Regions from separate parts of the Gottschalkia acidurici 9a genome, predicted to be linked through region 1. Evidence: a T-box and tRNA genes for the amino acid it is inferred to sense, from the RefSeq annotation. Region 1 holds a T-box; the other holds one or more tRNA genes.
The links. A T-box is a leader RNA that pairs with one kind of tRNA and senses whether it is charged. The one in region 1 lies ahead of serS (serine--tRNA ligase), so its partner is inferred to be a tRNA-Ser.
Positions count from the first base shown of each region.

Region 2: it has a tRNA-Ser gene. The T-box ahead of serS (serine--tRNA ligase) is inferred to sense a tRNA for this amino acid. The anticodon was not compared.

Region 1 covers NC_018664.1:31,782-38,775, forward strand. The annotation lists gene CURI_RS00145 (hypothetical protein) at 231-671, shown strand; gene CURI_RS00150 (hypothetical protein) at 1,065-1,514, shown strand; T-box leader at 1,614-1,811, shown strand; gene serS (serine--tRNA ligase) at 1,884-3,158, shown strand; gene CURI_RS00160 (IS3 family transposase) at 3,239-4,096, opposite strand; gene CURI_RS00165 (hypothetical protein) at 4,093-4,407, opposite strand; gene CURI_RS14840 (ABC transporter permease) at 4,518-4,790, opposite strand; gene CURI_RS00175 (D-alanyl-D-alanine carboxypeptidase family protein) at 5,430-6,584, shown strand; gene tadA (tRNA adenosine(34) deaminase TadA) at 6,595-6,994, shown strand, end outside.
Region 2 covers NC_018664.1:998,157-1,023,121, reverse strand. The annotation lists gene CURI_RS04775 (cysteine desulfurase family protein) at 1-594, opposite strand, end outside; gene CURI_RS04770 (hypothetical protein) at 937-2,274, opposite strand; gene CURI_RS04765 (hypothetical protein) at 2,438-3,658, shown strand; gene CURI_RS04755 (acyl-CoA dehydratase activase) at 3,702-4,682, opposite strand; gene CURI_RS04750 (acyl-CoA dehydratase activase-related protein) at 4,657-5,766, opposite strand; gene CURI_RS04745 (acyl-CoA dehydratase activase-related protein) at 5,738-6,733, opposite strand; gene CURI_RS04740 (hypothetical protein) at 6,881-8,350, opposite strand; gene CURI_RS04735 (N-6 DNA methylase family protein) at 8,354-10,243, opposite strand; gene CURI_RS14950 (ribonuclease H-like domain-containing protein) at 10,568-11,569, shown strand; tRNA gene CURI_RS04725 (tRNA-Phe) at 11,632-11,707, opposite strand; tRNA gene CURI_RS04720 (tRNA-Ile) at 11,712-11,788, opposite strand; tRNA gene CURI_RS04715 (tRNA-Ile) at 11,834-11,910, opposite strand; tRNA gene CURI_RS04710 (tRNA-Pro) at 11,956-12,032, opposite strand; tRNA gene CURI_RS04705 (tRNA-Ile) at 12,050-12,126, opposite strand; tRNA gene CURI_RS04700 (tRNA-Ser) at 12,134-12,224, opposite strand; tRNA gene CURI_RS04695 (tRNA-Ser) at 12,247-12,335, opposite strand; tRNA gene CURI_RS04690 (tRNA-Gln) at 12,398-12,473, opposite strand; tRNA gene CURI_RS04685 (tRNA-Arg) at 12,498-12,574, opposite strand; tRNA gene CURI_RS04680 (tRNA-Gly) at 12,584-12,657, opposite strand; tRNA gene CURI_RS04675 (tRNA-Tyr) at 12,669-12,754, opposite strand; tRNA gene CURI_RS04670 (tRNA-Thr) at 12,769-12,844, opposite strand; tRNA gene CURI_RS04665 (tRNA-Asp) at 12,884-12,960, opposite strand; tRNA gene CURI_RS04660 (tRNA-Val) at 12,979-13,054, opposite strand; tRNA gene CURI_RS04655 (tRNA-Glu) at 13,090-13,164, opposite strand; tRNA gene CURI_RS04650 (tRNA-Phe) at 13,186-13,261, opposite strand; tRNA gene CURI_RS04645 (tRNA-Ile) at 13,266-13,342, opposite strand; tRNA gene CURI_RS04640 (tRNA-Ile) at 13,390-13,466, opposite strand; tRNA gene CURI_RS04635 (tRNA-Pro) at 13,512-13,588, opposite strand; tRNA gene CURI_RS04630 (tRNA-Trp) at 13,619-13,694, opposite strand; tRNA gene CURI_RS04625 (tRNA-Ile) at 13,702-13,778, opposite strand; tRNA gene CURI_RS04615 (tRNA-Ser) at 13,900-13,988, opposite strand; tRNA gene CURI_RS04610 (tRNA-Lys) at 13,993-14,068, opposite strand; tRNA gene CURI_RS04605 (tRNA-Gln) at 14,085-14,160, opposite strand; tRNA gene CURI_RS04600 (tRNA-Arg) at 14,185-14,261, opposite strand; tRNA gene CURI_RS04595 (tRNA-Gly) at 14,271-14,344, opposite strand; tRNA gene CURI_RS04590 (tRNA-Thr) at 14,358-14,433, opposite strand; tRNA gene CURI_RS04585 (tRNA-Asp) at 14,474-14,550, opposite strand; tRNA gene CURI_RS04580 (tRNA-Val) at 14,569-14,644, opposite strand; tRNA gene CURI_RS04575 (tRNA-Glu) at 14,676-14,750, opposite strand; tRNA gene CURI_RS04570 (tRNA-Met) at 14,755-14,831, opposite strand; tRNA gene CURI_RS04565 (tRNA-Met) at 14,858-14,932, opposite strand; tRNA gene CURI_RS04560 (tRNA-Leu) at 14,954-15,042, opposite strand; tRNA gene CURI_RS04555 (tRNA-Asn) at 15,047-15,121, opposite strand; rRNA gene rrf (5S ribosomal RNA) at 15,127-15,243, opposite strand; rRNA gene CURI_RS04545 (23S ribosomal RNA) at 15,303-18,238, opposite strand; rRNA gene CURI_RS04540 (16S ribosomal RNA) at 18,506-20,030, opposite strand; gene CURI_RS04535 (SdpI family protein) at 20,485-21,129, opposite strand; gene CURI_RS04530 (autorepressor SdpR family transcription factor) at 21,119-21,397, opposite strand; gene CURI_RS04525 (M1 family metallopeptidase) at 22,337-24,436, opposite strand.

The sequences.
Region 1 (6,994 bases):
TTAATTATTCTTTCTAAGAAATTTTTACATTACTTTTCGATTTATACATTTGTATTTTTAACTACGAAAATGTTTGAAGTGAAACTTAAACTTTCCAGTGAGGATAATTTAAGTTTCACTTTAGTCTCCTTAAGTTATATTACTTTTTTGCAAATCTATTTACAATATATTAAATAAAAGTTATATTATATATATTATTCAATAATGTTAAATATGAGAGGAAAAAATATATGAGAAAAAAGAGGTATGGTATTTTTATTGTTGTTTTTATATCTATAGTTTTACTTCTTTTTATTGTGAAAAAATATCAATACGATGAAAGTTTTGTAAAGACATTACCTAATATACAAGTATCTAATGATTCGAATGAGATAAAAACTTTTATTAATTACTATAGATTTAATTCTAAGATAGGCGCAAAAGAGATATTGATATCTGATGAAAATATTCAGAATGTAGCTCCTAATGAAAAATTTAATATTAAATTTGACGATACTCCTCATGAATATAATCTTTCAATTAATTTAGATGAAGATAAGACTAATGTACCTACTATTGATAATTCTTTTTACACCCCGAAAAGTAAAGGCAAGTACGAGTATAGCCTAATGACCAGATGGTATGATAAAGGAGCAATTTCATATAAATTTACAGTGAATGTGGTTGAATGATAAAATGGAGCAATCAAAATGAAATAAAGGATAAAAGCAAATTTATGAGATATCTGATAGAAACTTTCTATAAAATGCCTAAAAAAATAACATAAAGATATAGTTAGAAGTGTTCTTACACTTGATCCTATAGATTCTTATTATATTATTTAACAGCCTATATATTAATTTATTTATATTTCTTAATTTATATGGTTTTATCTATAATAGATAAATATAACTTCTAGAATTTTTTAGGCAGTTTTATTAATTCACTATGTCAGTACTATAAACTATTTTCAGTTTATGGAAATACATAGTATAATAAAAGTCGTGACAGAGATAATTAGTCACATTTTCAAAAAATATACTATATAATAACTAACATATTATAAAGTAAAATAGGAGTATAAAATGAGAAAAGAAATCAATACTTTAATTATTGTGATGATATTGATATTGACGGGCTGTTCAAATAGAGAAGTCATTAAACATAACTATACATATAGAGGAGAAAGTGAATATTGGGTTGCTGAATATAATGTAGATGGGGAAGGGATATTTATTGATAAGAATGGTAGTATGTCTTATGAAAGTCATAAGAAAAACATACTTACAGTAACTTATAAGAATGATTTATCGGAACTATCTTCAATAAGAAACTTAAAAGTATCTTATAAAAGTAGTGTTAGTGGGGGATCAATAGCTCATAGTTTTGATAATGGTAATCCACCAATGGAGAAAACTTATGAGATAAAGTCCTCAGGTTCAGGAGTGGCGATAGAGAGTAAAGATGAAACAATAAAAGTAAGCATAGATATTGATGGAAATATAGAAACAATTGAATTAAACAGTGTAGGATAGGTTTTATTAATAGGTTTCAGTAGTGTTATGTCCTTTTAAGATCATATGTATAAAATCATTGAACAAAGATATAATATATGATATAATTTGGAGTACTATATACATGCAATGAAGGGAAATAGTAGATATATAAATATCTTAAGAGAGCCAATGGTTGGTGAGAATTGGTGATGTTTTGTATTGAATCCGTCCCAGAGCTTTTACTTAAAAGGTAAACCTTGCAGAGGGTTAATCTGCATAAAGTGAACCATTTATGGTTAACTAGGGTGGCAACGCGGGTAATATCTCGTCCCTAATATTTTATATATTAGAGACGGGATTTTTTTATTTTTGTGGAAACTATAAAAACTAATATTAGGAGGTATTGAAATGTTAGACATTAAAAGAATAAGAAATAATCCAGAAGAAGTAAAAAGCCAACTGTCTAAAAGAGGCGGAGAATATAATATAGACTTAATAGTTGAACTAGATGAGAGTAGAAGAAAGCTTCTTGTAGAAGTAGAAGAAATGAAAGCTAAACAAAATCAAGTATCAAAAGAGATACCAAAGCTTAAAAAAGAGGGAAAAGATGCATCGGAAGTTTTAAAAGAGATGAAAGAATTATCAGATAAAGTTACCCAAAAAGATATTGAAGTAAAAGAGATAGAAGCTAAGTTACATGATGCAATATTAGAAATACCTAATATACCAAATGCAGACATAGTAGTGGGAGCTAGTGATGAGGATAATGTAGAGATAAGAAAAGTCGGTGAGCCTCATAACTTTGATTTTGAAGTAAAACCACATTGGGACTTAGGTACAGACTTAGATATATTAGACTTTGAAAGAGCTACAAAATTAACTGGAGCTAGATTTACACTTTTTAAAGGGCTAGGAGCAACTTTAGAAAGAGCTCTTATAAACTTCATGCTAAGTACGCATACTACAAAACATGGATATACAGAAGTATCTCCCCCTTTTATGGTGAATAGACAAAGTATGATAGGAACAGGACAGTTACCTAAATTTGAAGAAGATATGTTTAAGATATCAGGAAGAGAGTTTTACCTTATACCAACAGCAGAAGTTCCAGTAACTAATATTCATAGAGATGAAATTTTAGATGAAGAAAAGTTACCACTGTACTATACAGCATATACACCTTGTTTTAGACAAGAAGCAGGATCAGCAGGTAGAGATACTAGGGGAATTATAAGAAATCATCAGTTTGATAAAATCGAACTAGTAAAATTAGTTAAGCCAGAAAGTTCTTATGAAGAATTAGAAAAGCTTACAGATAATGCAGAGCAAATACTTAAAGCATTAAACATACCATATAGAGTCGTGGAACTATGTACAGGAGATATAGGATTCTCATCAGCAAAAACTTATGATATAGAAGTATGGATGCCGAGTTATGGAAGATACGTTGAAATATCTTCATGTAGTAACTTTGAAGATTTCCAAGCTAGAAGAGCAAATCTGAGATATAGATCTAAGGAAACAGGAAAACCAGAGTTTGTACACACTTTAAACGGATCAGGATTAGCAGTAGGAAGAACATTAGCAGCTCTACTAGAGAACTATCAGCAAGAAGATGGTAGTATAGTGATACCAGAAGCTCTTAGACCATTTATGGGTGGATTAGAGAAAATAGAGAAGTAAATAAAAAACCTTGTAGTGAAGTGAACTGAACCAAGCTTAACATACACAAAAAAATAACCCTATCGTAGAATATCTTTCATTTATACAAACTGACACCGTTTTTCATGTGGTGTCAGCTTTGTTTTTAGTTGTATACGCTCATAATTGTAGAAATAAATGTAGTCATCTATGAGTTGGCGAGCTTCATAAATGCTTTTAGGCTTAGCTCTATAAATACATTCAGATTTTAATATTCCAAAGAAGTTCTCAGCACATGCATTGTCATAACAGTTTCCACGTCTTGACATAGATGGAGTTATACCGTATTCTTTTAGTAGGTTAAAATATCCTTTGGAAGTGTATTGTAACCCTTGGTCACTATGGAGTTGCAGCTCTGTAGTGACTTTTTCCTTTCTTTTGGCATGTTTTATTGTATTAAGTACAAGGTTAACTGTTTGTTCTGTTCCAGTTTTGTATGCAACTATACTATTGTCATATAGATCTTTAATCATAGACAGATAAAGTATACCTTCAGTTGTATGTATATATGAAATATCAGTTACCCACTTTTGATTTGGTTTACTGGCTTTAAAGTCGCGATTTAGAATGTTCTCGTATTTGTGAAGTTGCTTACCCATCTGCTTATATTTTTTACGTCGTCTAATTTGAGAAAGTAGGTTATTATGGTTCATAACTTTAAGTACTGTTTTTGCATTTATGATTATATTATAATTACGTTCTAGCCATATTTTAACTCTACGATAGCCATAAGTTCTTCTAGTTTTCTCTTGACATTGTCTAATTAATTCTATCAAGTGTTCATTTTTACTTGGCTTGTCCATTCGCTTAACAAAGTCATAATATCCACTACGAGATACATTAAAGAATTTACACATTAAAGATATAGAGTATTTATTTTTGTGTCTATATATTGCTAAATATTTTACTGATGGCCTCACTTCCTTCCAGCGATTTGAAGAAAAGAACGTAATAGTTCTACTTCCATTTTTAGTTTTCGTATCTCTGCATCTTTATTTTGATCTGAAGACAGATCACATTTCCTTGGTCTTCCTTTAGGTTTAGGAATTATACCTTCAGCAATACGTCTTTCTCTTCTCCTTTCACGCTTTAGAAGTTCATTAATTACTAATCCATCTTTTAATCCAAAATACTCTGCTATTTCTCTATGTGTTTTACCGTCCTTAACCATTTGTTTAACTTCATTTATAATTGTTTTTCCAAAATGTTTCATACCTTTTTTACCTGACATAAAAATACCCCCAATCGTAGTTTTATTATCCTACAATTAGAGGTATTTTTTCAATGTCTGTTTTTATTGGTTCAGTTCAAAGTTTCACTACAAGGTTTTTTTAACTAAAATTATTCAGCTTTTTTATGCCAAGCATGAAGTGCAAGGGCTATACCTATAACATCATAAGCTATAAATACTCTAAAGAATTTTCCTATCTGACCATTATTCATAAGATTTTGTCCCGCGACAGGAGAGATTATGAATAATAAGTGGAAGAGGAAAGTCCCAAGTAGCGCCTGACCAAAGGTTGCTTTAGTTACAGATGCATCGCCTATAAGTAAAGATGTAACAGCAAATAGTCCAACTTGTTCATGAGCAGCATAAGTATTTAAAGTACCCATGTTTTGTAAGAAAATTAGTTGACCCCAAGCTGCTAAAATAGTAGATATATAATAGTTATTATTCTAGTTTTAAAGAAGTATCTTAAGCCTAAACCAAGAAGTAAAGTTATAGCAATTGTAACTACTGGAATAGCTATTCTAGGAATATGTTTTATTTTTATGATATTATCTAAGGCATATTTTATATTTGATAAATCTATACTATTCTGAAGTCCTACTCCAGAAGGAGGTAATAGCCTTTTTAAATATTAAAATCCTCCTCTTCAATGATGTTGCTAAATTAAACATATGTAGTTGTAAAAAGCACTTCTACATTAAAGCACAAAAACGAGCGGATTTATTAATATATTGATAATATAATTAATATTTATAGTTGAACCATAATATACATATATGTTTATTTGAATAGACTAATGATAAATCTACAGTCTGGCTATTCGTTCATAAATAAAGCATTAAAGTTAAATAACTTGTAATTAAATCTTATATCTAGAATATAATTTATATAGACATAGAAATTTCTCTTATTGGAACTTTATAAAGTGCATTCAATTATCATATATTTTTGATATAATAGCTATAAAAGAGTAAAAATAATGAGTTTTTTTGTAGTATAAAAGTATAATTTGGAGGAAGCTTATGAAAAGAAGAATAGCATTGTTATTAAGTTTTTTATTATTATTGCCTAATATATCATATACAGCGCAAAGCTTTGATAATAGAGATGTGGGTGCTGCAGTACTCGCAGATTATGAAACAGGGGACATACTTTATTCATATAATACTGATATTAGTCTAGAAGTTGCAAGTTTAACGAAAATAATGACTTACTTAGTAACTATGGATCAGATTAGTAAGGGAAATGCAAATTTAAAAGATAAAATTACTATAAGTGAAAATGCAGCTCAAAGAGGTGGATCCTCTTTTAAGCTAAAACCTGGAGAAGAATATACTTTGGATCAGTTATTAGAATCCATTATGATAGTTTCAGCAAATGATTCGTGCATAGCTATAGCAGAGCATATATCAGGAAGTGAAAAATCTTTCACAAAGCTTATGAATCAAAAAGCACAGGAGATAGGGCTAGAGAAAACATACTTTGCAAGTGTTAACGGATATCCTGATGGAGATATTCACAATACTATGAATACTAGTGATATTCTCAAATTAACAAGATATACTATACAACAGTATCCTCAGATTTTAGATATAACTAAAAAAGATGAAATAATAGATGATAGAGGATATGAATTTAAGAATACAAATCCATTGATGGGAGTAATCGAAGGCACAAATGGTCTTAAGACTGGGTATACTGATATAGCTAAATATTGCTTGGTTTCAACAGTAGATATAAATAGAGAGAATAATCAAGATCAAATGTTAATAGGAATTATAATGGGTGCCCCTAGTGAAAATATTAGAACGGCAAAAAGTATAGAGTTAATAAATATGGGAATGGATAATAGTTATAAAAAAGAGAAGATACTAGATAAAAATATATCGGTAGGAGAAGGCAACATAATAGATGGTATAAAAGAAAACGTGCAACTGTATCCAGTGGAAGATATGTATGGAATAGTAAAAGAAGGACAAGCCATATCCAAAAAAATAAATATGTTCGATCATATAAGTGCTCCTGTAAAAAAAGGTGATGTAGTAGGAGAGATTATAATTGAATATGGAGATAATATAAAAAAGATGGATTTAGTTGTAAATGAAAATATCAAAAAATCTAATTTTATAAACATGTTTTTCAAATCGGTAAAGGGATTTATATCTTTTATTTTTTAAAGGAGATAATATGGAAGAATACTTTATGAGAGAGGCCTTAAATGAAGCATACAAGGCAGAAAGAATAGGAGAAGTTCCCGTAGGAGCTGTGATAGTAAAAGATGAAAAAATAATATCTAGAGGACATAACATGAGAGAAACTCTAAATGATCCTACTGCTCATGCAGAAATCATAGCTATAAAGAGAGCTAGTGAAGTGTTAGAAAGCTGGAGACTTATAGGGTGTACTATTTATGTTACTATAGAACCTTGTTCTATGTGTGCAGGAGCTATAGTAAACTCTAGGATAGAAAAAGTAGCGATAGGGGCATTAGATCCTAAGATGGGTGCTTGCGGATCTGTAATAAATGTAGTTCAAAATAAGAACTTTAATCATAGGGTAGAAATAACAAAAGGGATATTAGAAACAA
Region 2 (24,965 bases), 980 kb from region 1:
TGTAAAAGCATCTATTCCTAGTTTATTTATGTCTATATCTATTTTACCAAAAGCTTGTACACCGTCTACGTGTAATTTTACATTTTTATTCTTAGAATTTATTATATTTCTTATTTTCTCAATTGGTTGTATAGTTCCTATTTCATTATTTACAGACATAACAGATAATAGTATAGTTTTATTCGTTATACTTTCTTCTAATTGTTCTAAGTTCAATACACCGTTTTCGTCGACATCTAAGTATGTCACATCATATCCTTTTTCCTGATAATGTTTAAACACATTTAGTACGGATGGATGCTCTATTTTAGTAGTAATTATATGTTTTCCATTTCTAGAAAATTTATTTACTATACTTTGAATTGCTATATTATTAGATTCTGTTCCTCCTGAGGTAAAAGTTATTTCCTCTTTCCTTACTTTTAAAAAGTCAGCTATTATTTTTCTTGATGCTTCTATTTTCTTCTCTACTTCAAGTCCCATTCTGTGAAGTGAAGATGGGTTTCCATATTCATCCTTTAGCATAAGTATCATCTCATTTATTACTTCATCTCTTGGTTTTGTAGTAGCACTATTGTCTAAATATACTTTCAAAAAATCACTCCTATTTCTAAATTTCTAAATTGAAACTTAGACTTAATACAACTATTATACTATAATGATTATATCCAACTTTAATAAAAGTTACAAAATAAACTGTAGTTTTTTATATTTTATTTTAATATTTTAAATATATTTAGAACTTTTTAAAAAAACTTCTATAAAAGGCTTGCATCCTGTGTCGCTTTTTGCTATAATTTGTTTGTGGTTATCCCCCTGGTAACCTCAAATGAGATCTCTATTCCCAATACCCCTTTTGAACGGTTTTATTTTGCGACTCATTGGAGAGTGAGTCTGCAAACAAAAAAAGACTCCCGCTGAGTCTTTTTTTTGTTGTCAAATTCTTGTTCCAAAAGGATTTCTTCTCCTATTTATATACTTTTCTATTTCATGAATCTTTTCTTCTAAATATTTTGTTTCTGCAACATCCGTATTATTTTCTAGTTTCCTTATTCTTCTTTCAATACTTTCTAATACTTTTTCTAGTTCTATAATTCTACTTTCTAATTCTCTAGAAACACTCATTTCACTCACATCCTCTTCTACATAATTTTTTTGTGGATAATCTTCTCTAAAATAATAATCTTCCATATAATCATCTATATGATCTTCTTGGCTAGTAAAATCTTCTTTTTTTTTAGGTTCTTCTACTGCTTTTTCTAATTCTCCAAACCCTAAGAAAGTTAAGTTTGGATAAGTTCTTCCAAATGAATAATTCATGATATAGTTTTTTCGTAATTTTTCTTCATTAGTAATAAACTTATATCTAACAAAGTTTACTTCTTTTGATTCTTTCCATAAATATGGATTACTCCAAGTCTCTCCTTCATCTAAAGAGTAGCTACTCATCACATTATCATATTCTGTCCATACATTCCAAAGTGTCTCATTTTCATATATCAAAGTAGGATAAGTACAGTTAGCTAAGTTAGATAATACATTATAAGACACCTCTTCAATTTTATCTGGATGTACTTTTATCTTTTTATGTTTTATAGTTAGATTTTCATTTTCATATTCACTATATGTTATATGTAGATAACCTCTTAGTTCCAGAATATCTAAATATAATTTTGAACTATTATCATTTGTAATATGGATAGATTCTTCCCATGCACCTCGATTTATGTCGAATACTTTTAAAAATATCTCCTCCGTATAATCTCCTAAATCATAATATACTAATATTATTTTTTCACCATCTATTAATAGTTCAAATGGATTTACTATTTTATTTTTATATATTCCCTCGATAGTAGTTGTATTCCATTTATTATCTTCATAGTAGTGATGATATATATTTAGTATTCTTTCATCTTCTATTGACTGTTCATGATAAAATATATGTAGTGTATTGTTATTCGTCAGTATTTTCAAATTATATATATTTCCCCTTGTTTCTTCAATCAACTCACTTTCTGTCCAATCATAACCATTAAATGAATATATTGAAATACTTAGATTTTCTTTTTGACAAACTAAATATATAATGTCTTCTTCATTTATTGATACATCATATTCTAATATTTTATTATCTACAACAGTTTCTTTTGCAGCTTTACCATTAGTTCTATCATAGATTACTACTTCTATTCCTTTATCGGTATGTTGAAAATTATATATACTTCCCGTTCTATCCGTAATCAATGAGTTGTCTAGATTTAAAAACGACATATATACACCTCCATTATTAAATATTATTTATGCTAAGTTACTATTATGACAATTATAAGTACTTATGTAACAGTTTTATTCACTGAGAATATATTAAGATTAAGAGTAGTTAGTTATTATTCACTTATTACTACTATTCATAATTTAAAGGAGGTATGTATTTATGAGTTGTGGAAGAAAAGATGATTGTGAAAGAAGAGAAGATCGTGATAAAAGAGATAACTGTGGAAGAAGAAGTGGTTGTGGCAGAAGAGAAAGACCTATTGGGATAGGTTTACCTAGAAATTGCTGTACTGCTAATACTGGCTGTAGTTTTGATGGTAATTTAAGAAGAGTTAAGGCTGAGCCAATTTATGTTCAAAAAGTTTATGATACAGCACTATTCAACTTACAAGGACTTAGAACTGTTGCTGATCAACACTTTTCACCTAATATTGGAAGAAATGCTCGTATCGTGAGAGTATTAGATATAAGATGTAAAAAGTTTTTTAACCCTAATAATATTGACGATCCAAAGAACCTAGTGATAGGCCAGGATACAACACTTTCAGGTGCTCAGTTTGTCAAAGATTGTAAGGGCGATGATGTAACAGTTGTAGGACCAGACGGACTATGTAGTGAAAAGCTTGTATTTGCGGATACTCAATTCTGTGATGATAGATGTGAAGGTACTCCTATATTTGGTACACAAAAACTAACTGTTACTGGAGATGTTGTAGTTGAGATTGACGTTGAAGTTTGTGATGACTGCGATAAGAGATGTGATGTTACTCTAAGAGGAGTTATTCCAATAGGAACAATGAGAAATCCTCTAGTTTTAACTAATTTCTTCGAACTTTGTATTCCTTCAGTTGAAGATGGAGCATTTTTACCAAGATTTACTGAAATTTGCAATGCAGACTGTGAACCAAGATTAGCTACTAATAATATAAGAAGAGATATACGTGTAGATAGAGATGGAGATGTAAGAGTAAACTTAATGATTTCTATCTGTATTACTTGTGAAAAGAAAATAGTAGTTCCTGTTCAACTTTGTGTTTTATCTACAGGTTTCCCTGAACTTTCTCCAGAAATTGCTCCTATATGTGAGTCATTCCCTACACTGTTCCCAAATCAAATTGATGAGGAAAGTATAAGAGAATGTAAAAGAGAACAAGAAAGAGAAGAATGTAGAAGAGAAAGAGAACGTGAAAGAGAACGTGAGGAAGAGTGCGAAAGAGAAAGAGAACGTGAAAGAGAATGTGAAAGAGAACGTGAAAGAGAACGTGAAAGAGAAAGAGATAGCAAAAGAAGATGTGGTTCTAGACATGGTCACAGAAACTTTGCCTTATCTGAAGAATCAGATACATCTGATATAGCTGATGATTCTGAAGACGATTTATAATAAAAGAGTCTCAATTGAGACTCTTTTTTACATATTTATTCATTTAGGCTAAATTTCTTTTTCTATTTGATACCCCGTTAGTCCATTTTCCACACTTATCTCCATATCTAGCAATTATACAATCTTCTTCTACTATCTCTATGACCTCACATATATTTGCGCAGTCACCACAATCTATACCTTTTACTTTATATTCATTATTGGCTATGTTTATTCCTTTAAAATTAGTTTTTCCTTTATCTTTTACTTCTTCTTTGGCTAATATTGCAACTCCTATCGCTCCCATTACATCAAAATTCTTAGGCACTACAATTTCCAATCCTAATGCATCCTCAAAAGCTTTTTTTATTCCCTCATTAGCAGCTACTCCTCCTTGGAACGCTACTTTATCTAAGATTTCTTTTCCTTTACCTACATTACTTAAATAGTTTCTAACTAAAGCTTCACAAAGACCTCTTATTATATCTTGTTGATTATGGCCTAGTTGTTGTTTGTGTATCATATCTGATTCTGCAAATACTGCACATCTTCCTGCTATTCTTACTGGATTTTCTGATATTAGTGCTAATTTTCCAAAGTCACTTATATCTACTCCTAGTCTTGATGCTTGCCTATCTAGAAACGAACCAGTTCCAGCAGCACAAACTGTATTCATTGCAAAGTCTGTAACTATACCGTCTTTAATAATTATTATCTTTGAATCTTGGCCTCCAATTTCCAGTATAGTCTTTACATCTTCTACACTATCAATTGCAGACACTGCATGGGCTGTAATTTCATTTTTTACTATGTCTGCACCTAATATCATGCTTGCTAAATGTCTACCGCTTCCTGTGGCTCCTACGCCCTTTATTTCAATTTCTCCTAAATCATCAATTATCTCTTTCATTCCTGTTTGTAGAGCATCTATAGGTTTTCCTTGAGTTCTTAAATACTTTTTATATATAACTTCATTATTTTCATTTATAAGAATTAAGTTTGTGCTAACTGAGCCTACGTCAACTCCCAAGTAATAACTTTTCATTTTCTTTCTCATCCCTTCTTTTTTTAAGTAAATCTGTAAATGCTTCTAACCTAGTTAAGTACCCTGCTTCACCTGTCATTTCATCTATGACTAGCGTTAAAATAGGTATATCTAAGTCTTTTTGAACAGTAGGTAATATACTTTCCGCTACTATTTCTGGCATACATGCAAGTGGTAATAATTGAACTAATCCATCATATCCCTCTTTAGCATACATTATTGCAGTTCCAATAGTTTCTCTACCATGTCCTCCTACTAAAGTGTCTAGATAAGGAGATGCTTCTTTAAATATTTGCTTTTGTGTTTTAGACCCAAATGGAAGTGAATATAAGTGAAATTCTGCCCACCTACTAGGAGTCCATGCTTTTTCCACCTCAATGCCTAGATATCCGAGTTTCTTTTCAATCTCTAAATTTACAAAAGGTTCTATAACAGTGTATATTTCTCCTATTATCCCTATTTTTAATGGATTAAAGTTTTTATCAATTTTTATATCTTTTAAATCTTCTTTACTTTTTCTTATTAGTTTTAATATTTCATCTACCCCGTGTACATTCTCTATCTCTTTATAAAATCTGTCTATAACTATATCTACTTCAATTTTATTTAGAGCCCTTGCTCTTATTTTGTTAGAAAAATCTATTAAATCATCTGACTCATATAGCACCGATTTAACTCTATAACCACTTCTAATAATCTTAAATATATTCTTAGTATTGGTTGCTGTAGCTATACTTTTTATCAAATCTTTAGGTGATTCTCTAAACGGCTCAAAAGTTATCACCTTTGCATCATATCCCAGTTCTTTTAATATTTCTTGTTCCATAGTGGGGTAAAATCCAAATCTACAAGGTCCACAACTTCCTGTAATAACTACCGTGTCTGCACCTTTCTCTATACTTTCAATATAGTTTCCTATATTGATTTTTAATGGTAAGCATATGGTTTCTGGAGAATATTTAGTTCCTATTTCTAAAGTTCTCTTACTGCATATAGGTGGTAATACTACCTCGTTTCCCAGATCTTCAAATAATGCTTTAGCTGCTATATATGCATTACCCATGTGTGGAAATGTTATTTTCATTTTTAACCCTCCATCCTATCATATCTGTAAAGGCCTCTATTCTAGTGTTGACACCAGCCTGACCACTGTGCTCATCAATTGTCAATAGTGTAAATGGAACATTAAGTTCATTAGCTTTTCTTCTAACCATATCTTCTAATATAGAATCTAACCCACATCCAAATGCGGAAATGTATACAATTCCATCTACCTTTTTTTCATACATAACACTAAAACTTGAACCAACTATTCGTCTTCCAAATGTCCAGAACATTCTTTTAGGAAGCATCTTACAATAATGATTTGATTTTTCTACTTCTATCATTTCTGGAGTTAACACATTTATATTTTCATCTCTTAACTTGTTTATAGTATCCATATTTATATAGTTGTCATATATGTTATATGGATGTCCAAGAACCATGATATTTAAGTTGTTTTCATCGTTTATCTTTTCTTCATTATAAGAATTTTTATATAAGTTAAATGCTTCTATTGGTGTGTATCCACTTTGAAGTAATCCCTTATAGTTGTTATATCTTTTAAGAGCGTTATTATATGCTCTTATTATTTTTAATGGATTTCTAGTAAAATATTTACCAGTCTCTAATACACTTATCAATATATTGTTTTTTGATTTTAGTAAATCTATTTTTACGTCTATTATTTCTGGTAAACCTTCTATAGAGTTTTTTATCATATCTGGCAGTCCTAATATCTTAGGACAAGTGTATTCTCTTTTATATACACTAATTATTTTAGGAATAAATATATAGTCTACTCTATTTTTTAAATCTTCAACATGACCATGAAATACTTTTACTGGTAAGCATGCTTCATCTACAGATGATGAAACACCTTTATTTAGTATTTCTTTATTAGTATTAGAAGAAACTATAACTTTAGCTCCTAATTCCTCAAAGAATTCTTTCCATAGTGGATAGTAATCATAATACATAAGTCCTCTTGGGATACCAACTTTAATCAAGTCATCTCCTCCAATCATCAGTTAATCTTTATACTTTATCTATTATTAACATCTTTTTGGAAAGTATAACCTTAATATCTTATTTCTTTACATAAAAAAACAAGGGGTTATGTTTAGTCCCTTGTTTTATAACATTTATACTATTTTTTAGTGTTTAACGTTTCCTATCCCTCTGTATCTAGTCATAAGTTCTAATATGTTGTTTATAGTAGCTATTAAATCCTCTCTCTTGTTCGTCATATTTATGCTATTAGCTACATATTCAAAAAATTCTTGTGGAGTCATAAATGCTCCCTCTGTTAATGCAAGAAGTCTCTTCATTCTAGTTCTTCTTTGTAGATTTTCCATCTGATCTATATTTCTATCTATAAATTGAACTAAGCTCTTAACTGCTTCGTCAAGATATTCTTTTTCCACTATATCTACATAATCTGTGTCCAATATCTCTTCTTGTTCCAATGCATAGTCATTTATAAAGTCTAAAACATATTGAACTTTTCCAAGTTCAGATTTAAGCTCATCACTTACTTTATTTTTTCTATTAAAGTTCTCCATTGTAAACAGTTGTAAATTTTCATTAGTCTTTTTAAACTTATCATCTAGTACCTTAAATAAAGCTTTATAACTTTCTAATAATTTACTTCTACTAGCGTCGCTTTCTTTTTCTGAGTAGTTTGTCCATGCATTTGTAAGTGATTTTATATTGTAATTATCTGATTGTTCTAGTATGTTTTCTTGAAGAATACATACAGCTATTATTCTATTTACTATAACTCCAAATTCTCTAACTACATTAGCTATAGTTCCTATCTCTACCATAGTCTTATAAGTATCATCATATATTTTTCTAAGCTCATCTTCAGACATATCTTTTAATTCCATTTGTCTAGCTTCTTGAGCCTTTCTAAAGTATCTACTAAAGTAAAGTCCATATTCAGACTCTAATGATCCATTAAGTATTGTCTTGTATCTAGATAATACAACATCAGTTTTTCTCTTGCTGCTATATCTTAAGTTTCTACTAAATGCTTTTGATACAATATCATAGTATTTAGTTTTAGCCACTCTCATTGGTAAGATATTAGTTAAGTCCATAACTTTATTTTTCATATTAGTTGGATCTTCCATTACGAATTTAGATATACTGTCAAATAATTTTTGATAATCTATATTTTTATCTATTTCTGACTCATTCTGTTTTATAAATTCTTTGTAAAGTAAATCCTTAGCTATTTCATTTGTATATGATATTTCTGTAGAGTAAGCAGCTAGTGTTCTAAGAACTTTTACTATACTTGTTCTTAGTTTCTTTAGTTCTTCTATATCTAGGTTCTCGTTAAGTTTTTCTATATCTACTATACTGTCTAGCTTTATAACCTTATTTTCAACCATATTATATACTTCACTAAATTTAGCGTCTTCTTTTAATAACTCGTTTATTAAGTCTTTATCATTTTTTAATAGTGACTTTAAGTATATATTTCTATTAAATAGTTCCACATATGCCATAAGTCCTATATTCGATAGTTGTAAATTATTAGTGTTCTGTATTTGTTCTATTAACTCCTCGTCACTTAATTTACTTATTTCCTCATTAAGATTTTTTAAATTTTCCATATGTTACAATCTCCCTTCAGTGTTTGTTACATTTTCTATAATGTCTATTTCTTCTCTGCTTAGCTTGTATATATCATAAAACCATTTATCTATAGATTCTATATTTTCCTCTACTTGTACGTAATTATTTATCCTATAGCAATACTCGATATCTTTTACTAAATTCTCTACATATTTAGTATCATGTTGTACTATGATATTTAACTCCATCATTTTATTTGGATAATATTCATAAAGTTTATCATTTAACTTTTTTGCTACACATTTTAAATAATATTCAAATATTGATGAATTTAAAAAAGCTGCTAAATACTCTAGATTAAATCTATGTTTAAATTCATTCTTTATAGTTACAAAATATATATCTGCACTAGAACACACTTCTTCTCTTACTATTGTAAACTTATTTCTATTAGCTTTATAGGGAAAAACTATCTTATCTTTTTTAAATAAATCTTCATTTCTTCCCCATTGAAGCTCGTACCATTTTCTAGTTCCCTTTATACATTCTCTTCTTTTAGTTAACTTATCCTTATATTGTTCTACATGACTAATAGAATTAGGATAGTTTTCTTCTATATCTATTTTATCTGTATATATTATATACTTTTTTATGTCTTTTAATTTAAACCTTTCTACGTCACTATTTTTTATCCAAGGCTTAATAAGATTTTTTTCTAGCTGCTCATCTTCTATCTCTTCTTTACTTACTATAAATGCCTTATCATGTCCTGTTATTATTCCTTGGTTGAATGTGCATATCTCACCTAATTTAATACTTTTAGACTTATCTATCTTGTCTAAAAGCTTTTTTTCTTTCTCACTAAGTAATACCCATCCACTATTAAGCAATTCTTTTTGACTTATATCAAACATTTCAGATCCTTTAGATACATTAATAATATTATTTTCACTTTTATTTTTAGTACATTCTATCATAACAGGACTTATACCTATTCCTTTAAACGGATTCTCACCATAAAAGTCTATAATTTTATTAACATTCAAGTTCTCATTTATAAATTTTCTTAGCCCTTCTCCAGATTGTGACTCTTGAAAGTATCTGGACGTTATATAAAACAGCTTTCCATCATTCTTTAAAAGTTGATAGCCTTTTTTAAAGAAGCAGTAAGATATATCACCCTTATCTGAATAGACTTCTGAATATAATTTTTCTAAGACTTTTCTATAATCTTTATCTATTCTTTTATGTCCTATATATGGAGGATTACACAATACCAAATCAAAAGTCTGACTGTATATATCATTTTCATCTATTAATGGATCTAATTTAAATATATTTGTATTTATATTTGTAATATCATCTTTTATAATCAGCGAAAATTTAGTCATATATATAGCGAATTCATCTATATCTACTCCCCAAATATTATTCTCTATTATAAATTTATGAATACCATCCTCATTGAGTTTCCTCTCTGTTTCTCTATTTCTTATTATAATTTTATCATAATTTTCGTACATTATCTGTTTTATTTTTTTATATGCTTCTATAAGAAAATATCCCCCACCGCATGCAGGATCTATTATTTTAAAATATGGATTGTTGATAATATCTTTATCATTTATAGTTATAGAAACCATGTATTCAACTATATTTTTAGGAGTATATACCTGTCCTAATAGCTTTTTTTCTTTGCTAGTAGTAAAATTTTCATATATCTCACCTATTGAAAAATCTTTGATAGCTTTACTATCTATTTGAACTAATATCCTAATAATATCTAACTTGTTATCTTCATTTAAGTAATGTCTATAATCATGTTTTTTGTCTATGCCTTTAAATATGTACTCATAATCTTCCTCAATATTATTTTCACTTAATTTTATTATATTTGAAATATCTCTATCGTTAAATTGAATTATAATCAAGATAATTTTACTTATATAGACTAAAATACTTTTTATTATATCTATATTTGTTTGAGTATCTTTATTCTTATTCTCTTTGAGTATATTTTTTACTACCTTTTTTAATTCTTTTATATTAGTTTTTTTCTTTCATTTATTATTTATATACTCCTTTTTATTTATGCTATATGTCTATAATTTTAACATATATTACGCTATAAGTGAAATTGTTTTGACTTTTCTATATCTCTATACTTGTGATGTATGGTCACATATGTTAATCTTTATATAAGTTTTTATATTACTAATATTACTAGACAATTAAATTGTAGAAAGGATTTTAATATGAAAATATTTAAGAACGATCTTAGAAATGATATTTATATTCCTAATGATTTAAAAGATACTTTAGGCGATACTAATTTTTGTTTTTTAGATATAGAAACTACTGGTCTGAGTAGTAGATATAACCACATAATTTTAATAGGAATGTTGTGCGTAGAAAATCATAATGTATATATAACACAATTATTTGCTGAAAGTACTAGTGAAGAAAAAGAGTTGTTAGTTTCACTTACAGAACTATTAAATAACTTTGAACATATTATTACCTATAATGGTAGTACTTTTGATATCCCCTTCATAAAAAATAGATTAACTTATCATAATATTGATAGTAATATTTCTATGATTAATCACTTAGATATACTTAAATTAGTCAGAAAAAACAAAACTATGCTTGGACTTAGTGACTGTAAGCTTAAAACAGTTGAAAAATCTTTAGGTATTTTTAGAAAAGATACTATTTCAGGAAAAGAAAGCGTTGAACTTTACAAGGTTTATACTACTTCAAAAAATCCATCTATAAGAAAGACTATACTTAATCATAACTATGATGATATCTTTTACTTACCGAAGTTATTAACTATTTACGATATTATTGATGCAAAAAATAATTTAGAACTTGAACTAAGTTTTAAAGAAGTAATCGTTGATTTGTCTATTAGAAAAGATTCTTTTATCTTTAAGGATAGGCTATTATATATAGAAGGAAAAACCAAGCTAGTTAATTTACCTCCCCAGCTTTATTATGAAGATTTTTTTACTCTAGATTGGAATGTACCTAATGGCGCCTTTAATCTAAACATACAGTATAAGACTGGTAGGCTATCTACTGGTGAAGAGTGTCTATATATAGACTTATCTGATACAAATATATCTTTAAAGAATATTAATAATATGAAATATAATATTCCTAGTAATATTTTTCTAATTAGAATAAATGGTGAGATTATATATGATAATATTTCATATCTGGTCAGAGAAATAGTTTTTAGTCTTGGTTAATAGCTAAATATGAAGATAAATAAAAAAACTTGTCTAAGCTGTTTAGACAAGTTTTTTCTATATGGTGCCCAGAGGCGGAATCGAACCACCGACACGGGGATTTTCAGTCCCCTGCTCTACCGACTGAGCTATCTGGGCAAATTGGTGGGCCTTCAGGGACTCGAACCCCGGACCTACCGGTTATGAGCCGGGCGCTCTAACCAACTGAGCTAAAGGCCCTAACATTTCTGCTAGGTTTATTACTTAAAACGTTTATTCGTTTTATGGTGGGCCTGGATGGACTCGAACCATCGACCTCACGCTTATCAGGCGTGCACTCTAACCACCTGAGCTACAGGCCCATTTTATTTAGTGACTTTTAAGTAAAAATACATTGACTTTCTTATTGGTCGGGGTGGAGGGACTCGAACCCCCGGCCCCATGGTCCCAAACCACGTACGCTACCAAACTGCGCTACACCCCGACTTTATTTGTTTTTTATGGTGGGCCTTCAGGGACTCGAACCCCGGACCTACCGGTTATGAGCCGGGCGCTCTAACCAACTGAGCTAAAGGCCCCCATTTATGGCGGAGAAGGAGGGATTTGAACCCTCGCGCCCCGTGAAGGACCTACTCCCTTAGCAGGGGAGCCTCTTCGACCTCTTGAGTACTTCTCCATAGTGTTTTTATTGTTTTTTATGGCGGAGGAGGTGGGATTCGAACCCACGTGGGCTTGCACCCTAACGGTTTTCAAGACCGCCCCGTTATGACCACTTCGGTACCCCTCCGGATTTTAATTAAATCATCTTTAAGCTCTAACCTAAAATAATTCAGTTAAAACTTAGATTCTTGGCTGGGGTAGCAGGACTCGAACCTACGCATGCCAGAATCAAAATCTGGTGCCTTACCAACTTGGCGATACCCCAACAACATCTTATATATTTATTTTTTGGCGTGCCTACAGGGATTCGAACCCCGGACACTCGGCTTAGAAGGCCGATGCTCTATCCAGCTGAGCTATAGGCACTCGTTTTCTTGGAGCGGGTGAAGGGAATCGAACCCTCGCAACTGGCTTGGAAGGCCAGGGCTCTACCACTGAGCTACACCCGCGTATTATGTTTTGGTGGAGGAGACTGGATTCGAACCAGTGAAAGCGAAGCTAACGGATTTACAGTCCGTCCCCTTTGGCCAGCTCGGGAACTCCTCCTAATTTTGAAACTTTGGAGCTGGTGAGAGGACTTGAACCCCCAACCTACTGATTACAAGTCAGTTGCTCTACCGATTGAGCCACACCAGCGTATATAGTTTGTTTCTCATTCTTTAATAGAATATTTTTTGGCGACCTGGAAGGGACTCGAACCCTCGACCTCCAGCGTGACAGGCTGGCATTCTAACCAACTGAACTACCAGGCCGCATTTTTTATTTACTTATGGTGGGCGCGACAGGGCTCGAACCTGTGACCCCCTGCTTGTAAGGCAGGTGCTCTCCCAGCTGAGCTACGCGCCCGTAATTATTTTACGGATTTCTGGGATTTTCTTTTTTGGTGACCCTACCGGGATTCGAACCCGGGTTACCGCCGTGAAAGGGCGGTGTCTTAACCGCTTGACCATAGGGCCATCATACTACATGTACACATTTGGTGCCCAGAGGCGGAATCGAACCACCGACACGGGGATTTTCAGTCCCCTGCTCTACCGACTGAGCTATCTGGGCAAATTGGTGGGCCTTCAGGGACTCGAACCCCGGACCTACCGGTTATGAGCCGGGCGCTCTAACCAACTGAGCTAAAGGCCCTAACATTTCTGCTAGGTTTATTACTTATAAAACATTTATTCGTTTCATGGTGGGCCTGGATGGACTCGAACCATCGACCTCACGCTTATCAGGCGTGCACTCTAACCACCTGAGCTACAGGCCCATTTTATTTAGTGACTTTTAAGTAAAAACATGTTAATCTTTTTACTGGTCGGGGTGGAGGGACTCGAACCCCCGGCCCCATGGTCCCAAACCACGTACGCTACCAAACTGCGCTACACCCCGACTTTATTATTAAATATATTATTATTCTATTGGCAGGGGTAGCAGGACTCGAACCCACGACATTCGGTTTTGGAGACCGACGTTCTACCAACTGAACTATACCCCTATGTATATGGTGGGCCTTCAGGGACTCGAACCCCGGACCTACCGGTTATGAGCCGGGCGCTCTAACCAACTGAGCTAAAGGCCCCCACCTATGGCGGAGAAGGAGGGATTTGAACCCTCGCGCCCCGTGAAGGACCTACTCCCTTAGCAGGGGAGCCTCTTCGACCTCTTGAGTACTTCTCTATAGTGTTTTTATATGTTTTTTATGGCGGAGGAGGTGGGATTCGAACCCACGTGGGCTTGCACCCTAACGGTTTTCAAGACCGCCCCGTTATGACCACTTCGGTACCCCTCCGGATTGGTGATCCATCCGCGACTCGAACGCGGGACACCCTGATTAAAAGTCAGGTGCTCTACCGACTGAGCTAATAGATCACAAAATATTTACTTCTGGCTGGGGTAGCAGGACTCGAACCTACGCATGCCAGAATCAAAATCTGGTGCCTTACCAACTTGGCGATACCCCAACAACATCTTATATATTTATTTATTGGCGTGCCTACAGGGATTCGAACCCCGGACACTCGGCTTAGAAGGCCGATGCTCTATCCAGCTGAGCTATAGGCACTCGTTTTCTTGGAGCGGGTGAAGGGAATCGAACCCTCGCAACTGGCTTGGAAGGCCAGGGCTCTACCACTGAGCTACACCCGCATATATAGTTTCATGGAGCTGGTGAGAGGACTTGAACCCCCAACCTACTGATTACAAGTCAGTTGCTCTACCGATTGAGCCACACCAGCACATATAGTTTGTTTTTCATTCTTTAATGGAATGTTTTTTTGGCGACCTGGAAGGGACTCGAACCCTCGACCTCCAGCGTGACAGGCTGGCATTCTAACCAACTGAACTACCAGGCCGCATTTTTTATTTACTTATGGTGGGCGCGACAGGGCTCGAACCTGTGACCCCCTGCTTGTAAGGCAGGTGCTCTCCCAGCTGAGCTACGCGCCCGTAATTTTATTACGAACTTCTGGGACTTTTTTGGTGACCCTACCGGGATTCGAACCCGGGTTACCGCCGTGAAAGGGCGGTGTCTTAACCGCTTGACCATAGGGCCATCATGGTAGCGGTGAACGGATTTGAACCGCTGACACTGCGGGTATGAACCGCATGCTCTAGCCAACTGAGCTACACCGCCATAATGGTATTAATAAGCATCTAATTTGGTTGCGGGGACCGGATTTGAACCGATGACCTTCGGGTTATGAGCCCGACGAGCTGCCGCTGCTCCACCCCGCGTCGTTTTAGTTTAGAGTTTCTTGGTGCCGAGGACCGGAATCGAACCGGTACGATCTTTAAGGACCGCAGGATTTTAAGTCCTGTGCGTCTGCCAGTTCCGCCACCCCGGCAAATTGGCTCTCAGGGTGGGACTCGAACCCACAACCTACCGATTAACAGTCGGGTGCTCCACCGTTGAGCTACCTAAGAACATCATTTAGCAACGTCTTACTCTCCCAGGCGGTCTCCCACCAAGTACCATCAGCGCTGAAGGGCTTAACTTCTGTGTTCGGTATGGGAACAGGTGTGACCCCTTCGCTATCGTCACTAAATATTTGAAGATATTTCGTACCTTCAAAACTACACAGCGATTAGATTATTCTTTAATATATTGGTCAAGCCCTCGATCTATTAGTATCACTAAGCTGAAGACATTGCTGCCCTTACACCTGTGACCTATCTACCAGGTAGTCTTCCTGGGATCTTACTAGGTTAACCCTATGGGAAATCTTATCTTGAGGGGGACTTCGTACTTAGATGCCTTCAGCACTTATTCTTTCCAGACTTAGCTACTCAGCCATGCCGCTGGCGCGACAACTGATACACCAGAGGTCTGTTCATCCCGGTCCTCTCGTACTAGGGACAACTCCTCTCAAATTTCCTACGCCCACGACGGATAGGGACCGAACTGTCTCACGACGTTCTGAACCCAGCTCGCGTGCCTCTTTAATGGGCGAACAGCCCAACCCTTGGAACCTACTTCAGCTCCAGGATGAGACGAGCCGACATCGAGGTGCCAAACCTCCCCGTCGATGTGGACTCTTGGGGGAGATAAGCCTGTTATCCCCGGGGTAGCTTTTATCCGTTGAGCGATGGCCCTTCCACTCGGTGCCACCGGATCACTAAGTCCAACTTTCGTTCCTGCTCGACTTGTAGGTCTCGCAGTCAAGCTCCCTTCTGCCTTTACACTCTTCGTACGATTTCCGACCGTACTGAGGGAACCTTTGAGCGCCTCCGTTACTCTTTAGGAGGCGACCGCCCCAGTCAAACTGCCCAACTGACAGTGTCCTAAAACTGGTTTCACAGTTTCTAGTTAGAACTTCAGCATCATAAGGGTGGTATCCCAACGGTGACTTCACCAAAGCTGGCGCCCTGGTTTCTAAGTCTCCCACCTATCCTGTACATATGATACCAAAATTCAATATCAGCCTGCAGTAAAGCTCCACGGGGTCTTTCCGTCCTGTCGCGGGTAACCAGCATCTTCACTGGTACTACAATTTCACCGGATCTCTTGTTGAGACAGTGCCCAAATCGTTACGCCTTTCGTGCGGGTCGGAACTTACCCGACAAGGAATTTCGCTACCTTAGGACCGTTATAGTTACGGCCGCCGTTTACTGGGGCTTAAGTTCTGAGCTTCGCTTGCGCTAACTCTTCCCCTTAACCTTCCAGCACCGGGCAGGCGTCAGCCCCTATACTTCATCTTTCGATTTAGCAGAGACCTATGTTTTTGGTAAACAGTCGCTTGGGCCTATTCACTGCGGCTGGTTGCTGCTCCAGGTGTGCACCCTTCACAGCCTCCAGCACCCCTTCTCCCGAAGTTACGGGGTTATTTTGCCGAGTTCCTTAACAAGAGTTCTTCCGCTCGTCTTAGGATTCTCTCCTCGCCTACCTGTGTCGGTTTGCGGTACGGGTACCTATTTGCTCGATAGAAGCTTTTCCCGACAGTGTGGATTCAGTGACTTCGCTACTTATTTTCGCTCCCCATCACATCTCAGGATTGTTCTAGCGGATTTGCCTACCAGAACTCCCTACTTGCTTAGACGTACATAACCAACAGTACGCTTCACCTATCCTCCTGTGTCACTCCATTTCTCAAACGCATTTAGGTAGTACAGGAATCTCAACCTGTTGTCCATCGCCTACGACTTTTGTCCTCGGCTTAGGCCCCGACTTACCCTGAGTGGACGAGCCTTCCTCAGGAAACCTTAGGCTTTCGACGGGTGGGATTCTCACCCACCTTTCGCTACTCATGCCAACATTCTCTCTTGTATGCAGTCCACCACTCCTTACGGTATGACTTCTGCCCACATACAATGCTCCTCTACCGATGTTATACACATCCCATAGCTTCGGTGACAGATTTTAGCCCCGGTTATCTTCGGCGCAAGACCACTCGACCAGTGAGCTATTACGCACTCTTTGAATGAATGGCTGCTTCTAAGCCAACATCCTGGTTGTCTGTGTAGTCTTACATCCTTTACCACTTAATCTGTACTTTGGGACCTTAGCTGATGATCTGGGCTGTTTCCCTTTTGACTATGAATCTTATCACACATAGTCTGACTCCCGAGAATCATGAATGTGGTATTCGGAGTTTGATAGACTTTGGTAACGCATAGCGCCCCGCAGTCATTCAGTGCTCTACCCCCACTTCACTTTCTCGAGGCTAGCCCTAAAGCTATTTCGAGGAGAACCAGCTATATCCGGACTCGATTGGAATTTCACCCCTATCCACAGGTCATCCGGTAGCTTTTAAACGCTAATCGGTTCGGACCTCCGCGAGATTTTACTCTCGTTTCATCCTGCCCATGGATAGATCGTCCGGTTTCGGGTCTACGCCATACAACTTAATCGCCCTATTAAGACTCGGTTTCCCTTCGGCTTCGTTGCTTAACAACTTAACCTTGCTGCATAACGTAACTCGTTGGCCCGTTCTACAAAAAGTACGCGGTCGTTCATATAAAGAACTTCCACTGCTTGTAGACATAGGGTTTCAGGTTCTATTTCACTCCCCTCCCGGGGTTCTTTTCACCTTTCCCTCACGGTACTGCTTCACTATCGGTCACTAGGTAGTATTTAGCCTTGGGGGGTGGTCCCCCCTGCTTCCCACAAGGTTTCACGTGTCTCGTGGTACTCTGGATCATAACTTGGAGTTTTCTCGTTTCACCTAAAGGACTATCACCCTCTGTGGTGGAGCTTTCCAGCTCTCTTCGGTTACAATACCTCTCCGTTTGTGTTATGTCCGCAACCCCATAAGAGTAAACTCTCATGGTTTGGGCTCTTCCCCGTTCGCTCGCCGCTACTGAGGGAATCGATTTTTCTTTCTCCTCCTCAGGGTACTTAGATGTTTCAGTTCCCCTGGTCTGCTCCCATATACCTATGTATTCAGTATATGGTACTTGAGGTTTGCCTCAAGTGGGTTTCCCCATTCGGATATCTACGGATCAGTGTCTACTTGCGACTCCCCGTAGCTTTTCGCAGCTTATCGCGTCCTTCTTCAGCTCCTAGTGCCAAGGCATTCACCCTATGCCCTTACTAACTTGACCAGTTAGTAAGTAAATATCAAATAAGTTTGACATTCACTACTCAATTTATTATTGAGGTTTAATTTTCCTTAATATATTAATATATCTCGGTTAATTGTATTTTAATCTATTTCGCTGTGTAGTTTTCAAGGTACAATTTGTTTTAGACGCCATTTTATAAAGCATAGGTATCAGATGTTCTATCTGATCTATCTTTATAAGTGTTCTAAAACTTATTTGAGAGTTTTGGTCTCTCAAAATTAAACAGTAAAAAGCGTTTCTCCTTAGAAAGGAGGTGATCCAGCCGCACCTTCCGATACGGCTACCTTGTTACGACTTCACCCCAATCATCGATCCCACCTTCGACAGCTGCCTCCTTGCGGTTAGCTCACTGGCTTCGGGTGTTACCAACTCTCGTGGTGTGACGGGCGGTGTGTACAAGACCCGGGAACGTATTCACCGCGACATTCTGATCCGCGATTACTAGCAACTCCGGCTTCATGTAGGCGAGTTGCAGCCTACAATCCGAACTGTGATCGGCTTATTGAGATTCGCTCCACCTCGCGGTTTCGCTGCCCGTTGTACCGACCATTGTAGCACGTGTGTAGCCCAACATATAAGGGGCATGATGATTTGACGTCATCCCCACCTTCCTCCGATTTATCATCGGCAGTCCCTCTAGAGTGCCCAACTTAATGATGGCAACTAAAGGTAAGGGTTGCGCTCGTTGCGGGACTTAACCCAACATCTCACGACACGAGCTGACGACAACCATGCACCACCTGTCACCTCTGCCCCGAAGGGAGACTCTATCTCTAGAGTTGTCAGAGGGATGTCAAATGTTGGTAAGGTTCTTCGCGTTGCTTCGAATTAAACCACATGCTCCGCTGCTTGTGCGGGTCCCCGTCAATTCCTTTGAGTTTCAGTCTTGCGACCGTACTCCCCAGGCGGAGTGCTTAATGCGTTAGCTGCGGCACTGAGGTTCGACCCCCAACACCTAGCACTCATCGTTTACGGCGTGGACTACCAGGGTATCTAATCCTGTTCGCTCCCCACGCTTTCGTGCCTCAGCGTCAGTATCAGTCCAGAAAGTCGCCTTCGCCACTGGTGTTCCTCCTAATATCTACGCATTTCACCGCTACACTAGGAATTCCACTTTCCTCTCCTGTACTCAAGCCAAATAGTTTCAAGTGCTTACGCCGGTTGAGCCGACGCCTTTCACACCTGACTTATTTGGCCGCCTACGCACCCTTTACGCCCAATAATTCCGGATAACGCTCGCCCCCTACGTATTACCGCGGCTGCTGGCACGTAGTTAGCCGGGGCTTCCTCCTAAGGTACCGTCATTATCTTCCCTTAGGACAGAGTTTTACGACCCAAAGGCCTTCATCACTCACGCGGCGTCGCTGCATCAGGGTTTCCCCCATTGTGCAATATTCCCCACTGCTGCCTCCCGTAGGAGTCTGGACCGTGTCTCAGTTCCAGTGTGGCCGTTCACCCTCTTAGGCCGGCTACCCATCGTCGCCTTGGTGAGCTTTTATCTCACCAACTAGCTAATGGGACGCGGGACCATCTTATACCACCGGAGTTTTGACTCATGCACCATGTGGTGCTAGAGTTTTATAAGGTATTAATCCCGGTTTCCCGAGGCTATCCCTTTGTATAAGGAAGGTTTCCCACGCGTTACTCACCCGTCCGCCGCTCTCCAGTCACTCTTTCACCCGAAGGATCCGTAACGACTTTCCCGCTCGACTTGCATGTGTTAGGCACGCCGCCAGCGTTCATCCTGAGCCAGGATCAAACTCTCAAAATAAAAGTTTTCTGTCTCAGCTTCTGCTGACTGCTCTATTTAATGTTGAGCTTCATTTGTTATTAATTCTAGGAATTAACTTGCTTTTTACTGTTTAATTTTCAAAGACCAAAGTCTGTTTCACTATCTTAACATCCTTTTAACATTCTGTCAAGAAGTTTTTTCGACTTTTTTCTCACTTCTTGTTTTACTTTGTCGCTCTCTTGTGGCGACTCTTATTACTTTATCAGGTTTTGTTTCTTTTGTCAACACTTTTTTTCAACTTTTTTATTCCAGATTTTATATCTTATTCATATATCACCTTTAAGCGACTTTTATAATTTATCAAATTCAAACAGCTTTGTCAATAGTATAAGAATATTTTTATTATAATATGTAAATGATTTTTATTATAATTGAGCAGAGTCAATCACTAGACTATCTTAGGGGTTAACTCTGCTCTGGGTATAGTGCGCTTCTATTCAGGGTTTTCTTTCCTATATATTATATATGAGTATACTGACAGTCCTATTGTTGATAATATTAGAGGCCCTATTGTTATATAGTAACTTATTTCACTACCAACAAATCCTCCTATTATAAACAGTATCCCTATCAAGAAAAACACATATCCTCCTAACCTATGTGTTTTCTTCCATACTGTCTCACTTGCTAGTGTCCATGGGGTTTTTATACCAAATGAATAGTTATGTCTAATTTGAGACATGTAGTTTCCAAATGTTGAAAAAACTACTCCCAGTGATATTTGAATAACACTTGATATCTCTATATTATAGCCAAGTGCATATGCTACAGTTAACCAATGGATTAATATAATAAACAAAGTCATCACAACTATAAATATTTCATAAGCCTTTCCATGCTTAGCATAAGATCTTCTCTTTGGATCTAATTTGGGTAGTATCTTCATTAGTGCATACATTAATAATGGAAGTGTCGCTGTGAAATATACAAATGTTTTACTTTGAAAGTCGTCAACCTCTCCTTTAATATTCCAATGGCTAGGAATTTGATCTGGCAGCTTGTCATAAATCATTGTAGTTGCTAATATTGATAAAAGGATAATAGAGATTAATACTATACTTATTTTTTTATTTTTCATTCTGCTCCCTCCTATTTTCTAAAAAATCAAATGTCCACTTCATGATCTCCTGTAGTACAGTCGTATTTAAAGAATATATTATATTTTGCCCATCCTTCTCCCACAGTACTAGATCTGAACTTTTTAATGCATTTAGATGATGACTAATAGAAGGCTTACTTATTTTAAATTGTTCTGCTATTTCACCTGCTGTCATATCCTTTTCTTTAAGCAACTCTAATATTTTTCTTCTTGTTGGATCTGAAAGTGCTTTAAATGCTTGATTCACTACATCATCTCCTAATAACATATTTATATATTTAGATAATTATCTAAATATATAAATATGTTATTCTAACTATTTAAAATTGTCAAGGAGTATTATAATATCTCAAATATTACTTTAAAATTCTTATATATACCTTGATAGCTATGTGTGTTTCCAAAAGTTTATATATCATTTTTATCTTAGTTTGTGTACCTATTATATGGATATACATTTTTAATCGTCTTAAATTTGAATTTAGAAGGCCATTTAAAAATAATTACTTTTATTTATATATTAGTAACCACACTCTACCTTCTCTTAACTTTAATCATTTGTAGTAAAAATATACATCTAATATATCTCATGTTTTTCATTATTCCTACAATGTCAAGCATCAAGTTAAAAGACTATATTTAAATGAAAACAACGTAACTATCTTTATCTGCGTAGATTATGTATGTTTTACTCTCCATTTTTCTAGTGTTATTCCTAACCAAAACTAATAAATATCAACTGTTATAATACACAATAATAGCTACTTAATCCATTGTCCAATTAATCCTGTATCAGTTCCATCAAATCCTAGTATTCTTCCTTCTATTACTATAAGATTAATTTTCAATCCATAACCCCTACATGATGCCCATGGATAGCATATTTCAAATATAAAAACTGTAACTAACCAGCCTGATGTACTCTAACATATAAGTAGTAAAAGTGCATCCACAAAATATAATTCTTGTTTAGCTATATTTTCTATACTGATACTTGCACTATTTCTATCAAGCACTTTTAGTTCTTTTTACGATAATATATTTAGGAATACTATAGATATAAAACAAGTACATGGCTCTAGTCGCTAACATACATCCTTTCATAAAATAGAACCAAGCCCAAACTAACTCTATAGCTTGGTCTTGGTTCTATTTTGTATAATATATTTTATAGTTATTTCGAAGTTTATTTGCTAGTATTATATTTTCCCTTGATCTCTATGTCTCCTATATTTATTATAAACTGCTCATTATCACTATACATTGGATTATACTTATACATTAAGTTATTATATGCCATATCTTCATTGTTTTCTACATTAGAGTTCTCATCTAAAAATATCACTAGTATTAGTTTTTCTTTATTGTTAGGATTCTCTGCTATAAAAGCTCCAGTAACTTTTTCATTTTTAATAGATACTCCATCCACATAGATAGTATCCTCATCTATTTTTATAGGTAGTTCAGAACTCATTTCTTTAATTATCTCATTTTTATCTGGATACCCAATAACTATTAAATTAGCTTGCTTATCTGTTTCTATTAAATCTTTTTCCTCTTTGACATTTATTTTTAAATTATACTGCATCATAGTCTCATCTACTAACATTTGAATAAACTGCTCAACTTTAGCTGAATCATTTTCATTTAAATGTTCTGGCTTTACTATTAATACTTCTTCTCCTTCTAAAACTCTAAGATCTATACTTCCTATCACTAATCCATTTCTTTTTTCTAATCCATTCAAATAGCGTTTTCTCATATTTCTATAACGAAACTGCTCTTCTTCTTGAGTTAATTTTATGCTTTGTGAAAAATAGTTTGGCTTTAACAGTCCATCTTCCATAGAGTTCTTAATATCTTTTCCTCCTATTTCTTCTATTACACTTAATAATCCCTCTATGGTTGCATTCTTAAACTTATATTCATCATAATATGTGCTAAGTATCTTTACAAACTTTTCTTCTCCTACTTTTTGTTTTAGGTATTCGAAGAAAGCAGGTCCTTTTCTATATATAGTCTCTCCATAGTCACCCCAATTTCTAAACTGATCTACACTACTATTTACAGGAGAGTTATCCGACATATACATTGAATTTCTTATAGCATAGTCAATTCCATTTTCATGATTTTTTCCATATTGTTTTTCGAAGTAATAAGCGGTAGTGAATACTGTTAAAGATTCGTCTAGAAAAGGCTCCTTAAATTCATTATTTCCCACTGCTACATACCACCATTGGTGCATTGTCTCATGAACTGCAGCTTCTATTGTGAAGTTAACTCCCTCTTCTATGTTTATATCTCCTGGTTCCCAGTATCTTCCCATCTGTATTACCTGAGGATATTCCATAGCTCCTCCTGATAAAGGTGTTTCTGTTATTCTTAACTCATCATAAGGATATTTTCCTATTGTTTTATTCATAAACTTCATTGCCTTAGCTACTTCATCTAATACCATATCAGCTTCTCTACTATCCTTTTTGTCTTCTATAAGATAATAGTTACTAATTTTAATTCCATCTACTTCTGTAGTCTTTACTTTATATTCATTACTCATAATGATAACAAACTCTCTAACTTTTTCAGCCTTTATCGTTAGAGTTTTATTTTCTCCGTCTTCTTTCTCTCCTATTATACTACCTGTTGGAGCCACTACCATCTGCTTAGGTACAGTAAGATTTACATTATAATCTGAGACATCACTGTAGTTAGACTCTCCAATAGGGTGGAATGGGTTCTCATCCCATTTTTTATCTTTCTCATTATATATAGATAAGACGGGATACCAATTTGTTAGAGAGTATACTCCTTGTGAATAGTGAAGACGATGACTTCCCTCAGGAATTTTCATAGTGAATTCAATTTTTACATCTACCTTTTCACCTTTTTTTAATGGTTCCTTCATATTTATTTTCAATATTTGATTATTATCTGTATACTTAACTTCTTCACCATTAATATATACTTGTTTTACCTTAATATAACCCTTTATTTCTTCTCCTAATTCTTCTTCATCCATAAAGTACATACCACCTATAGCTGCTAATGTATCAGGGGACTTATAAGAATCTGGATAAAGATGAAATACCAAATCATTTAAGTCTGAATTATATGTATTGGTGAAAGTTACTTTTTGCTCTCCATCTACAGTATGATCATTAGTATTTAAAGTTATATTCAAATCATACTTAGTTATATTTTCTAAATCTACTGCAAACCCGAATTGAAAACTACTTAGCAATATTACTAAAACTAATATAGTTGATAAAAACCTTCTTTTGTTCATGATAAACCCCCTTATTTTTTATATACATTTCTATAATACCACAAGCCTCCTATAACTTCCAAAATATTTCTTATATTCCTATCAAAGTTTATATCTCTAAATTAGTTACGTTTATATAGCAAAATATTTTTAATATAAAGATTAAAGATATTTAAACTTATAGAAAAATATGAAAGGAAACATATTAGATTTGTTTTTATAAAGCAGAATGTATTTACTGTGTGCTGTCAAGCTCATGGAAAGTCAATAGATGCATTCAAGGTATCTATATTTAAGTAAGTTCTAATAATAAGGATTATCATAAATATTTAAATAAATTAGGTGGTTTTATAATAAGATGATATTTAAAGTAAGAAAAGTATTTCAATGTAAAAGATGTGAGTAAAAATAGCTTTAATAATTTTACTAATGTGCTTTATTTTATCTTTTAATTTTCATTTTTATAAGAAGTTGATATGTAAACCTATAATTAACGACCTTTTTAGTCTTGTAAAATAGCATTAAAAAGTATTTTTATAAAAAAATAAAA